3 regions of the Burkholderia sp. YIM B11467 genome follow, and region 3 is predicted to be linked to each of the others. Evidence: predicted binding sites of a transcription regulator. Region 3 holds the regulator's gene; each other region holds the start of a gene.
What was found. The regulator FliA, encoded in region 3, starts transcription of late flagellar genes. The targets are predictions, from matches to a motif close to CTAAAGTTTNNNNNNNNNNNGCCGNTA.
Positions count from the first base shown of each region.

Region 1 (4,226 bases), on a different contig from region 3:
CGTCGCCCGACGGCGGGCTGTTCGATTCGCATACGTCGAAGATGTACACGTCGATGCTCGACCAGCAGCTCGCGCAGCAGATGTCGACGCGCGGGATCGGCGTCGCCGACGCGCTGATGAAGCAGCTGCTGCGCAACGCGGGGCAGGGCGCGGGCAGCGACACGGCGGCCGACGTCGGCGCGGGTGGCCTCGGCGCGGGCGGCAACGAAGGCAGCCTCGCCGCGATGAACGCGATGGCGAAGGCCTACGCGAACGCGTCGAACAACGGCGGGCTCGCCGGCGCGCGCGGCTACTCGGCCGGCAGCGCGCTGACGCCGCCGCTGAAGGGCGCGAGCGGCGCGCCGGACGCCGACGCGTTCGTCGACCGGCTCGCGGGCCCCGCGCAGGCGGCCAGCGCGTCGACCGGCATTCCGGCGCGTTTCATCGTCGGCCAGGCCGCGCTCGAATCGGGCTGGGGCAAGCGCGAGATCCGCGCCGCCGACGGCTCGACCAGCTACAACGTGTTCGGCATCAAGGCGAACAAGGGCTGGACCGGGCGCACGGTGTCGGCGCTGACGACCGAATACGTGAACGGCACGCCGCGCCGCGTGGTGGCAAAATTCCGCGCGTACGACTCGTACGAGCACGCAATGACCGATTACGCGAGCCTGTTGAAGAACAATCCGCGCTACTCGGGCGTGCTGAGCGCCAGCCGCAGCGTCGAAGGCTTCGCGCACGGAATGCAGAAGGCCGGTTACGCGACCGACCCGAACTACGCGAAAAAGCTGATCTCGATCATGCAGCAGATCGGCTGACGAGCCCGCCGGCCGCCTGCAGCCTCCTTTCGGACCGCGCCCGGCAGCCCGCCGCGCGCGGTTTCAACGTTTGCGCGAAAAAAATCGCCAATTCGATCTAAACTTTCGGTCAGCACTGCCGCTAAGTGTGAGAGACCTGCGACCGGGCCCCCGTTCTGGCCCGGTTTTACTGCGCACCGGTTGTCCGGGCGCCCATGACAAGAAAGACCGGCTAGCCATGAATATCGAAACGTCGACCGACCCCAGCCTGGATGCAGGCCACTCCGGGCCCGACTTTGCCCGCCGCAATCCGCTGGAAATCGGCGTGCAGCTGCGCAACCTGGTGAATCGCGGCGATTTCCTGACCGTCCAGTATCCGGGCGGCCAGCTCGTCACGCGCCTGCTCGAGGTCGACGTCGGCGCGCGGACGTTCACGTTCGACTGGGGCGCGCTGTCCGAGCAGAACGCCGGCATCCTCGGCGCGTCGCATTGCACGTTCGCGGCCTCGCCGGAGGGCGTGCGCGTCGAATTCACCACGGGCACGCCGCGCGAGACGCGCTACGAGGGGCTGCCCGCGTTCGTCGCCGATTTCCCCGACGTGCTGGTCTGCATCCAGCGCCGCGAATATTTCCGCGTCGACGCGCCGATCGTCGATCCGTTCCTGTGCCGCGGCAAGCTGCCGGACGGCGAGAGCTTCCTGTTCGAGGTGCACAACCTGTCGCTCGGCGGCGTGGGGCTGCGCACGGCCGACGAACGTGTCGAGGCGCTCGAGGTCGGCACGCTGCTGCCCGACGTCGAGCTCGAGCTGACCGGCCACGGCAAGCTGTCGCTCGACCTGCAGCTCGTGTCGCAGCGTTCGACGCAGATGCCGAACGGGTCGCGGCGCTACCAGCTCGGTTTTCGCTACATGTCGCTGCCGGGCAGCGCGGAGAACACGCTGCAGCGCCTGATCACGCAGCTCGAAATGAAGCGCCGCTCGCTCGCGCGGGCCTGACGCGCACGCGGGAACCGGCCCCGCACGGGCCGCCCCGCGCCCCTTCGCCGGCACCGGTTGCCGGGCGCCCTGATCGGCGACGCGCGAGTGCGCGTCGCGCGTGCATTTTTTCCTCAATTTTTTCAATCGGCGGCCGTTATACCGGGAGTCACGCAACCCGGCGGCCGCAGCGCGGCCGGCTCATCAGGATCGCGCATGTCCAACTCACTCATGAACCTCGGCGTCAGCGGCCTGAATGCCGCGCTCTGGGGCCTCACGACGACCGGCCAGAACATCAGCAACGCCGCGACACCCGGCTATTCGGTCGAACGACCCGTCTATGCCGAGGCGAGCGGCCAGTACACGAGCAGCGGCTACATGCCGCAAGGCGTCAACACCGTCACCGTGCAGCGGCAGTACAGCCAGTACCTGGGCGACCAGCTGAACGGCGCGCAGACGCAGGGCGGCGCGCTGTCGACGTGGTACTCGCTCGTTACGCAGCTGAACAACTACGTCGGCAGCCCGACGGCGGGGATCTCGACCGCGATCACGAGCTACTTCACCGGGCTGCAGAACGTCGCGAACAGCGCGTCCGACTCGTCGGTGCGGCAGACCGCGATGAGCAACGCGCAGACGCTCGCGAACCAGATCACGGCGGCCGGCCAGCAGTACGACGCGCTGCGCCAGAGCGTGAACACGCAGCTCACGAGCACCGTGACGCAGATCAACACGTACACCGCGCAGATCGCGCAGCTGAACCAGCAGATCGCGTCCGCGAGCAGCCAGGGCCAGCCGCCGAACCAGCTGATGGACCAGCGCGACCTCGCGGTGTCGAACCTGTCGAACCTCGCGGGCGTGCAGGTCGTGCGCAACAGCGACGGCTACAGCGTGTTTCTCGCGGGCGGCACGCCGCTCGTCGTCGCGAACAAGAGCTACCAGCTCGCGACCGTCACGTCGCCGTCCGATCCGAGCGAGCTGACCGTCGTGTCGCAGGGGATCGCCGGCGCGAACCCGCAGGGGCCGAACCAGTTCCTGTCCGACGCGTCGCTGTCGGGCGGCACGCTCGGCGGCCTGCTCGCGTTCCGCAGCCAGACGCTCGACCCGGCCGAAGCCCAGCTCGGCGCGATCGCGACCAGCTTCGCCGCGCAGGTCAACGCGCAGAACGCGCTCGGCATCGACCTGTCGGGCAAGCCCGGCGGCAACCTGTTCACGACCGGCGCGCCGGTCACCTATGCGAACCAGGGCAATACCGGCAACGCGGCGCTGTCCGTGTCGTTCGCGAACGCATCGCAACCGACCGCGAGCGACTACACGCTGTCGTACGACGGCACGAACTACACGCTGACCGACCGCGCGAGCGGCACGGTGGTCGGCACGTCGACCTCGATGCCGGCCTCGATCGGCGGGCTGAACTTCTCGTTCTCGTCCGGCTCGATGAGCGCCGGCGACAAGTTCACCGTGCAGCCGACGCGCGGCGCGCTGAACGGCTTCGGCCTCGCGACGTCGAACGGCTCCGCGATCGCGGCGGCCGCGCCGTACGTGCCGTCGGCCACCACGACGAACACGGGCACCGGCACGATCGGCGCGCTGTCGGTCACGAGCGCGGCGGCCGCGGCCAACGCGCACAAGTACACGATCACGATGGGCGGCACCACGGCCAGCCCGACCTACACGGTCACCGACAACACGGCCGTGCCGCCGACGACCACTGGCGCGCAGCCGTACCAGGCCGGCACGCCGATCACGCTGACGGCCGGCGTCACGGTAACGGTGTCGGGGTCGCCGGCGGTGGGCGACACGTTCACGGTCGCGCCGAACACGGGCGGCACGAACGACGGCAGCAACGCGCTCGCGCTGTCGAAGCTCGTCAACTCGAAGACGTTCGGTAATGGTTCGAGCACACTGACCGGCGCGTACGCGAGCTACGTGAACAGCATCGGCAACACGACGAGCCAGCTGAAGTCGTCGAGCGCCGCGCAGACCGCGCTGGTCGGCCAGATCACGCAAGCGCAGCAGTCGGCGTCGGGCGTGAACCAGAACGAGGAAGCGGCCAACCTGATGCAGTACCAGCAGCTCTACCAGGCGAACGCGAAGGTGATTCAGACGGCGTCGACGCTGTTCCAGACCGTGCTCGGCCTGTTCAACTGATTTCGGGGATCGAAGCGATGCGGATTTCCACCACCCAGTTCTACCAGATGAACGTCGCTCAGATGAGCGACCAGCAGGCGCAGCTCGCGCAGCTGTACCAGCAGATCTCGAGCGGCGTGAGCCTGGCGACGCCGGGCGACAACCCGCTCGGCGCCGCGCAGGCCGTGCAGCTGTCGATGACGTCGGCGACGCTGTCGCAGTACGCGTCGAACCAGAACGCCGCGCTGTCGTCGCTGCAGAAGGAAGACCAGACGCTGATCAGCGTCAACAACCTGCTGAACAGCATTCATACGGTCGTGATCCAGGCCGGCGCCGGCTCGCTGTCCGACAGC
Region 1 is NZ_JBQVSQ010000007.1:270,384-274,609, reverse strand. It holds gene flgJ (flagellar assembly peptidoglycan hydrolase FlgJ) at 1-794, shown strand, start outside; gene ACTRWB_RS24525 (flagellar brake protein) at 1,012-1,767, shown strand; gene flgK (flagellar hook-associated protein FlgK) at 1,963-3,894, shown strand; gene flgL (flagellar hook-associated protein FlgL) at 3,912-4,226, shown strand, end outside.
Region 1: flgK (flagellar hook-associated protein FlgK) is a predicted target of FliA. The motif match lies at 1,880-1,906, and genes of this name have one in related genera.

Region 2 (4,226 bases), on a different contig from region 3:
CTCGACCTGCGCGAGCTTCGCGGGCGGCAGCGGCTGCATCGACACGTGGCCCTTCGCGTCGGCGACCGGCTGGTAGTTGACGACGACCGCGACCGACAGCCGCTTCACGTTGCCCATCGGCTGTTCGAGATGGCGGATCGTCTTGTCGACCTCGTAATTGGTCGTCTGGTCCTTGCGGTCGCTCACGGGTGTCGTCTGCGGCGCGTTCTGGCCGTTGCCGGCGACGATCGGCGCCGAGGCCGGCTGCGGCGGCGTGTTCGACAGCGCGCCCGGCACGCCCGACGCACCGCCCTGCGCGAGTTCGGTTGCGCTGCTGGTCTGCTGGCTGCGGATCGCGGCCTGCTGCGGCACGCCGTTCGGGCCGTAGCTTTCCGACGTCTGTTCGATCTTCGAGAAATCGAGGTCCGCGCTGACCTGCGAGCGCGCGTTGCCGGCGCCGAAGATCGGCGCGAGGATCGCGTCGATGCGCTTCTGCGTGTTGTGCTCGACCTGCTGCACGTACTTGAGCTGGCTAGCGTCGAGGCCGGACGCCGAAGCCGGCTGGGTCAGCAGGTTGCCGTCCTGGTCGACGATCGTCACGTTCTTCGCGGGCATGTCGGGCACGCCGGACGACACCATCCGCGTGATCGCCTGGACCTGGCCCTCGTCGAGCACGCGGCCCGGGTAGAGGTCGACGAACACCGACGCGCTCGGCGCTTCCTTGTCGCGCACGAATACCGACGGCTTCGGGATCGCGAGATGCACGCGCGCGCCGCGCACGGCATTGATCGATTCGATGGTGCGCTGCAGCTCGCCTTCGAGCGCGCGCTGGTAGTTGATCTGTTCGGCGAACTGGCTGATGCCGAATTTCTGGTTGTCCATCAGCTCGAAGCCGACCGAGCCGCCCTTCGGCAGGCCCATCGCGGCGAGCTTCAGGCGCGTTTCATGCACCTGGTTCGACGGCACGAGGATCGCGCCGCCGGCGTCGGCGAACTTGTAGGGAACGTTTGCCTGCTGGAGCGCGGTAATGATCGCGCCGCCGTCGCGGTCCGACAGGTTGCTGTACAGCACGCGGTAGTCGGGCGTCCGGCTCCACAGCACGAGCGCGGTGATCGCGGCGATCGCGAACGCGACGGCGATCAGGAACGGCAGCTTCGGGTTGCCCTTCATCCGCGAGATGCCGGGAATGCGTTCGGCGAAGCCGCCAAGGCCGAAGTCCGCGCCAGCGCCACCCACGCCCGGCAACGCGGCGGCCGCGGCGGCGCCGGGCGCCGGGCTGGCGAGGCCCGCGCGGGCGTCGGGATTGATCAGCGAGTTGGCCTGCGAATCCATGCGTCGAGTTTCTCCGGAGCGGGACGACTGAGCTCGCTCGGACGAGCGGGCGGACAATGACACGATGCGATTATCGTGATCCGGGCCGTACTCCGATCGACCGAAAAGAGCGGGGTTTCCCCCGTACTTTCTCGGCTTTGACGCGCGGCGCGCTGCTATTCTTTGCTGCGATCCGGCATGGTGCGCGTGGTGCGGCGCCGGCGGAAACGCCCGGTGCGTCCGGGTCTCTTCTCTCAATTCTGGGGACAGCATGACTGCGAACGTCAGCGGGATCGGTTCGGTGTTGCAACAGATGCAGTCGATGGCCGCGCAGGCGTCCGGCGGCGTCGCGAGCCCGACGGCGGCGCTTGCCGGCTCCGGCGCGGCGACGGCCAGCACGTTCGCGAGCGCGATGAAGGCGTCGCTCGACAAGATCAGCGGCGACCAGCAGCACGCGGCCGGCGAGGCGCAGGCGTTCGAGGTCGGCGCGCCGAACGTGTCGCTGAACGACGTGATGGTCGACATGCAGAAAGCCAACATCGGCTTCCAGTTCGGGCTCCAGGTCCGCAACAAGCTCGTGAGCGCCTACAACGACATCATGCAGATGTCGGTGTGACGGGGGCCGGGCGGGCCGACCTTCCGCGCCCGGCGGCGGCCCCGCGCGCCTAAAGCTTTCCAAATCCCTTCCGATAACTCCGGAGAAGGCCGCGTCGTGCGATGCACGGCAGCGGCTCCCATATAGCTACCGCATGACAAGGAGATGCGCATGTTTTCCCCAGGACACGCTGGAGCCAATGCCTACGCGCGTGTCGGCGTCGAGACCGGGGTGATGGGCGCCTCGCCGCACCGGCTGATCGCGATGCTCTACCAGGGGGCGCGGCAGGCGATTGCACTGGCGCGCATGCACCTGCAGCAGGGCAACGTGTCCGCGCGCGGCGAAGCGATCGGCAAGGCGATCCGGATCGTCGAGAGCGGCCTAAAGGCGTCGCTGAACCGCGACGTGGGCGGCGAGATCGCGGATCGGCTCGATGGGCTGTATGCGTATATCGGCCGGCGTCTGCTGGAAGCGAACGCGCAGGCGAGCGACGCGATGCTGGTCGAAGTCGACGGGCTGCTCGCGACGCTCGAGGAAGCATGGACGGGGATTGCCCCGGAAGCCGCGCGCATGGCCGCGCAACAGGCAGTGGAAGCATCAAGATGAATCGCAAGGCCGAATACTTCGCTCGTTACGAGGCGCTCGCAGCCGTGTCGGGCCGGATGCTGTGTGCCGCGCGCGGCGCCGACTGGAGCGCGTTGCCGGGGTTGCAGGCCGAATTCCTGCAACTCGTCGACGGGCTGAAGGAGGCCGATCCGGGCGTTGCGCTCGACGAATCGGATCTCGGCCGCAAGCTCGACCTGATCCGCCGCATCCTGGCCGACGACGCCGCGATCCGCGATCTCGCGAGCCCGGACGTCGCGCGGCTGTCCGCGCTGTTCGAGGCGCGGCGCTCGACCAAGGTATTGACCGATCTCTACCGCGCGCGCGGGTAGGGCCCGTTACCGCAGGCGCGCTGTTCCCGAGGGCGGCACGGATGTGCCGTTCCCGGATTCGCAACGATGTGGCTGAGGTGAGCAGGCTCCGATCATGACCGGTATCGACCCCGTTGCAGCCGCGCTGCTGGCGAGCCGTCTCGACAGCCTGCTGACCGGCACCGTGTCGGCGCCCGCCGGCGGCGGCGCGACCGCGCAGGTCGGCACGCCGGGTGCCGGCGCGTCGTCCTCGCCCGCGCCCGCCAGCCCGCCCGCCGCGCCGCCGGCTTCCACGCAGACCGCGCTGTCCGATGTCGGGCGCGTGCTCGACGCGATCTCGCGCGCGGGCGGCGATGCGACGCCGGTCATTGCCGGGCGCACGCCGCTGCTGGCCGATCCCACCGTGCTGCTGACCGAGACGACCGTGCCGGCGCGCGCGCCGACTGCGTCCGATCCGGCCGCGCCTTCCACGCCGGCTCCCGCAGCGGCGTCGTCCACTGCGGCGTCGTCCGCCGAGGCTGCGCGCGAAGCGGCCGGGTTGCCGCCGGTCGCGGCGCTGCGCGCGGCGCTCGCGCAGGCCGTGAGCGAGAGCGGCCTCTTCTACGAATCCCATCTGGCGCAGTGGCTGGCCGGCCAGCGTCCGCTCGCGGCGCTGATGCGCGAGCCGCAGGCGCGCCTGACCGCTACGCTCGCGCCGATCGACCCGGATGCCGCGCAGCACGACTCGACCGATGTGCTCGACGAGCTGCTCGCACAGCGCCTGCCGCTGCCCGCGAACGCGCGGGCGGCCGCGCAACCGGGCGCACCGGCCCAAGGCGGCGCGCCGGCTCGCGACCCCGCGCAGGCTTTGCCGGCGGCCGCCCGGCAGGGCGCGGCGTTGCCGCACGACACGGCCGATCTGCTCGACGCGCGTGCCGACACGCGCTGGACGCCCGCGCGCGCCGAACTGGCCGCCGCGTCGTCCGATCCGCAGGCGCAGACGCTCGCGCCCGTGCATCCGGCCGCCGTGCCGATCGTCCGGCAGCAGCTCGACGCGCTCGCGACCGACCAGTTCCGCTGGGCGGGCGAGGCGTGGCCCGGCGCGCGGCTCGACTGGACGATCGAGCCCGACGATCCGGGCAGCCACGCGCCGCACGGCGGCGACGACGCGGGCGACGGCATCGCCTGGCGCACGCGGCTGACGTTGACGCTGCCGTCGCTCGGCACGGTCGATGCGGAGCTGGTGCTGAACGGCACGCAGCTCGTCGCGCGGCTGCGGGCGAACCAGACGGGCGCCGACCGCCTCGCGCGGCACGAGGCCGCGCTGCGGCAGCGGCTCGAGGGCTCGGGGCTGCAGGTTGGCGGGCTGTCGATCCGCGCGGTCGACGACGGGCCGGACGGTTTCGACCTGTTTGCCGCGCAGGCCGCCGCCGCCGCGTATGCGCGCG
Region 2 is NZ_JBQVSQ010000007.1:322,401-326,626, reverse strand. It holds gene fliF (flagellar basal-body MS-ring/collar protein FliF) at 1-1,311, opposite strand, end outside; gene fliE (flagellar hook-basal body complex protein FliE) at 1,562-1,906, shown strand; gene fliS (flagellar export chaperone FliS) at 2,057-2,491, shown strand; gene ACTRWB_RS24780 (flagellar protein FliT) at 2,488-2,820, shown strand; gene fliK (flagellar hook-length control protein FliK) at 2,915-4,226, shown strand, end outside.
Region 2: fliS (flagellar export chaperone FliS) is a predicted target of FliA. The motif match lies at 1,956-1,982, and genes of this name have one in related genera.

Region 3 (4,226 bases):
CGCTTGCCGTCCGGGAAGATGATGTGGTCGACCTGCGGCTTGATGTTTTCCCACTGGTACTGGCGGGTCGACGCGACGTCGATTTCCGAGTCGAAGTGACCGATGTTGCAGACGATCGCGTTGTGGCGCATGGCCTTCATGTGATCGTGGCCGATCACGTGGAAGTTGCCGGTGGCCGTCACGAAGATGTCGGCCTTGTCGGCCGCGTATTCCATCGTCACGACGCGGTAGCCTTCCATCGCCGCCTGCAGCGCGCAGATCGGATCGATTTCGGTGACCCACACGGTCGCGCCGAGGCCGCGCAGCGACTGCGCGCAACCCTTGCCCACGTCGCCGTAGCCCGCGACGACCGCGACCTTGCCCGCGATCATCACGTCGGTCGCGCGCTTGATGCCGTCGACGAGCGACTCACGGCAGCCGTACAGGTTGTCGAACTTCGACTTCGTGACCGAGTCGTTCACGTTGAACGCCGGGAACGGCAGGCGGCCGTCCTTTTCCATCTGGTACAGGCGGTGCACGCCGGTCGTGGTTTCTTCGGTCACGCCCTTGATGTGCGCGAGGCGCTTCGAGTACCAGGTCGCGTCGACGTCGAGGTGCGCAGCGATCGACTTGTACAGCGCGACTTCTTCCTCGTTGGTCGGCTTCGAAATCACCGAACGGTCCTTCTCGGCCTTCGAACCGAGGATCAGCAGCAGCGTTGCGTCGCCGCCGTCGTCCAGGATCATGTTCGCGAATTCGCCGTTCGGCCATTCGAAGATGCGGTGCGAGAACTCCCAGTATTCGTCGAGCGATTCGCCCTTGAACGCGAACACCGGCGTGCCGGCTTCGACGATCGCGGCCGCTGCGTGGTCCTGCGTCGAGAAGATGTTGCACGATGCCCAGCGGACGTCCGCGCCGAGCGCCTTCAGCGTCTCGATCAGCACACCGGTCTGGATCGTCATGTGCAGCGAACCGGCGATGCGCGCGCCCTTCAGCGGCTGCTGTGCCTTGTATTCGTCGCGGATCTGCACGAGGCCCGGCATTTCGGTCTCGGCGATGTTCAGTTCCTTGCGGCCCCAGCCAGCCAGCGCCATGTCGGCGACGACGTAATCCTTGGAAGCTTGCGAATCGATAATGGCGTTCATCACGCCCTCCTTTCTAAAAAGTTTCTAGATTGGTGACGTGAGCGCCGTTCAGGAAGCGGAGCCGGCGCGACGGTCGCGAAACGCGCGCCGCACGGCTGCTTGGTGAAGCCTTCCGAGCCTGGCGGACCTGGAACGGTCCGTCGCAACGCTCCTCGGAAAACGGGAAGGATTGTAGCAAATCGGCGCGCAAAATGCGCAAGCGGCTCAAGCGCGCGGGGTCGGCGCGCGGGGTCGGCGCGCGTGGCCGTCGAGAAAGGGTCAGGACTCCGCGCCGACCCACGCCTGTTCGCGCAGCCGCGCACGCAGGCGCGCGACGGCCTGACTGTGCAGCTGGCACACGCGCGATTCGCTCACTTCGAGCACCGCGCCGATCTCGCGCAGATTCAGACCCCGTTCGTAGTACAGCGACATCAGCAGCTTCTCGCGTTCCGGCAGACGCTCGATCGCCTCGACGAGCGCCTCGCGCAGGTGCTCGTCGAGCAGCGCCGACAGCGGATCGGCGTGATCGACGCGATAGCGGTCGAGGAACGGCTCGTCGTCGGCCGCGCGGTCGAAATCCTCGTAATAGATGAGCTGGCTGCCGTGCAGGTCCTGCAGCATCCCCTGGTATTCGTCGAGCGGCATGTTCAGGTGCAGCGCGATCTCGGTCTCGCTCGCCGAGCGGCCGAGATGCTGCTCGACCTGGTGCACCGCGTGCTCGACCTCGCGCGACGTCTTGCGCAGGCTGCGCGGCAGCCAGTCGTTGCTGCGCAGCTCGTCGAGCATCGCGCCGCGGATGCGCTGCGTCGCGTAGGTCTCGAACTGCGCGCCCTGGTCTTCCTTGTAGCGGCCGGCCGCGTCCATCAGGCCGATCATGCCGGCCTGGATCAGGTCGTCGAGGTCGACGCTCGCCGGCATCTTCGCGACGAGCTGCAGCCCGAGGCGACGCACGAGCGGCGCATATTGCGCGAGCACGTCGGCCTGGGACATCTTTCCTTGAGCGTTGTACATCATGGCCCCCTCCTTCCGGTGGCGCTCACGCGGCGTGTGCCGCGCCCGCCTCATACGACGGCTTGCCGCCCGCGCGGACGGCACGGCCCGCGCCCGAACGCGGGCGCATCGGCCAGTACAGCAGGTCGGCGGCAATCTGCCGGTAGTCGCGCGCGGCGGGCGACGACGGGAACGCGTCGACCACCGCATGCATCAGTTCGCTGGCGTGCTCGACGAGCGGATCGGCGCCCACGCAGCCCGCGTCGGCGATCGACACGGTCAGGTAGCGGCTCGCGACGCCCGCGAGGTTGTCGAACGCCGTCTTCGCGTCCGCATGGCTGGCGACGTGATTGGTCAGCACGCGGAACTGCGCGAACGCGTGCGCGAAATGCAGCCGCTTCATGCACGCGTACGCCTCGGTGATCGCCTGCGCGGCGACCCGCGTGACGACCAGCACGTCGTGCGCTTCGCGTGCGAGCGCCGAGAACGAGCCGTCGGCGCCGAGCTGCGCGTCGACCAGGACGATGTCGGCCGGGCCGTCGATGAAGTCGCTCAGTTGCGCGTCGCTGTAGCCGGCGCGTGCGAGCCGTGCGGCCGCGCACAGGCCGAACCCGGCGGCCACCCGCGTGCGCTCGCCGTCGCGCAGCCACGCGCCCGCCAGCGTCGCGCTGGCCGAATGCACGTCGGCGCGCTCGTCGACGACGAGCACATCCTTGCCGAGCGATGCGAGCGCCGCCGCCAGATTCACGATGGTGGACGTGCAGCCGACACCCGCCGGCCCGCCCGTCACCGCGACGATGCGCGACGCGCGCCCGGCCAGCAGGCGCCGCAGCCCTTCGGCCTGGTCGATGATTCGTTTATCCAAATCGCACCTCGTGCAGCTCGGCGGTGGAACGTGCGGTCAGTGCGGAAAGCAGCGTCGGCATGTCCTCGTCTTGCGGCACGAAGGGCGAGCCGTCGCGCGGCACACAGAACGCGCTCTTCAGCAGGAATTTGGTCGAGGCGACGTACAGGTTCTCCGGCACCTTCTGGCCGGTCGACACGTAGTGGACCGGCAGCTTGTAGCGGATCACCGTGTCGAGCACGCCGCCGAGGTGGGTCGCCTCGTCGAGCTTCGTGAGGATGCAGCCGGCGAGATCCGGATGTTCGCCCGCGCTGCGGTACGCCTGCACGACTTCGTTGAGCGTGTCGCCGTGGCTCGTCGCGTTGAGCAGCAGCAGGCGCTGCACCGGCGCGTTCGCGCCGTGCAGCATCGCGATCTGGTCGGACACCGCGCGGTCGCGCTGGCTCATGCCGATCGTGTCGATCAGCACGATGTGCTTGTTGCGCAGCTCGGACAGCGCAAGCGCGAGATCGCCCGCATCCTTCACCGCGTGCACGGGCACGCCGAGGATCTTGCCGAAGATGCGCAGCTGTTCGTGGCCGCCGATCCGGTAGCTGTCGGTGGTCAGCAGCGCGACCTTGCTCGCGCCGAAACGCATCACGCAGCGCGCGGCCAGCTTCGCGGTGGTGGTGGTCTTGCCGACGCCCGTCGGCCCCATCAGCGCGAACACGCCGCCGCGCTCCATCAGCGCGTCCTCGCTGTCGAGCACCGGCAGGTTCGCCGCGAGCACCGACTGCGCCCATTCGGCCGCTTGTTCGAAGGTCTGCGCGCCGTCGCCGGACGGCAGGTTGTCGACCAGCATCCGCACGAGCTGCGCGGAAAAACCGGCCGCGAACAGGTGCTTGGTCAGCGCGCCATGCACGGCGCTGCGACGCTGGCGGTCGTGCCACATCAGGTTGTCGAACTGCTCTTCCATCATCCCGCGCAGTTCGCCGAGCTCGTGCATCACCGTGTCGTTGACGATCCGCTCGATGCGCGACTTCACCGCATCGGCCACCACGGCGGCCGCGTCGGTCGACAGGCGCGTGCGCTCGGCCGCCTTCGCGGCATGCGCGGCGCTCGGGTCCGGCGCGCGGGGGGCGGCGGCCGGGATCCGTCGTTCGGCGTCGCGCACGATGTCGCGCGCCCAGTCGGGCGACGTCGCGTTCGCGGCGCGCTGCTCGGCCGGTGCGCTCGCTTGCGGCGCGGCCGGTGTGGCCTGGGTGCGCGCGATCAGTGCGTCGCGCTGCTGCGTCAGGCGTTTCGCGTGC
Region 3 is NZ_JBQVSQ010000010.1:59,675-63,900, forward strand. It holds gene ahcY (adenosylhomocysteinase) at 1-1,124, opposite strand, end outside; S-adenosyl-L-homocysteine riboswitch at 1,157-1,284, opposite strand; gene ACTRWB_RS29090 (RNA polymerase sigma factor FliA) at 1,383-2,117, opposite strand; gene ACTRWB_RS29095 (nucleotide-binding protein) at 2,140-2,958, opposite strand; gene flhF (flagellar biosynthesis protein FlhF) at 2,951-4,226, opposite strand, start outside.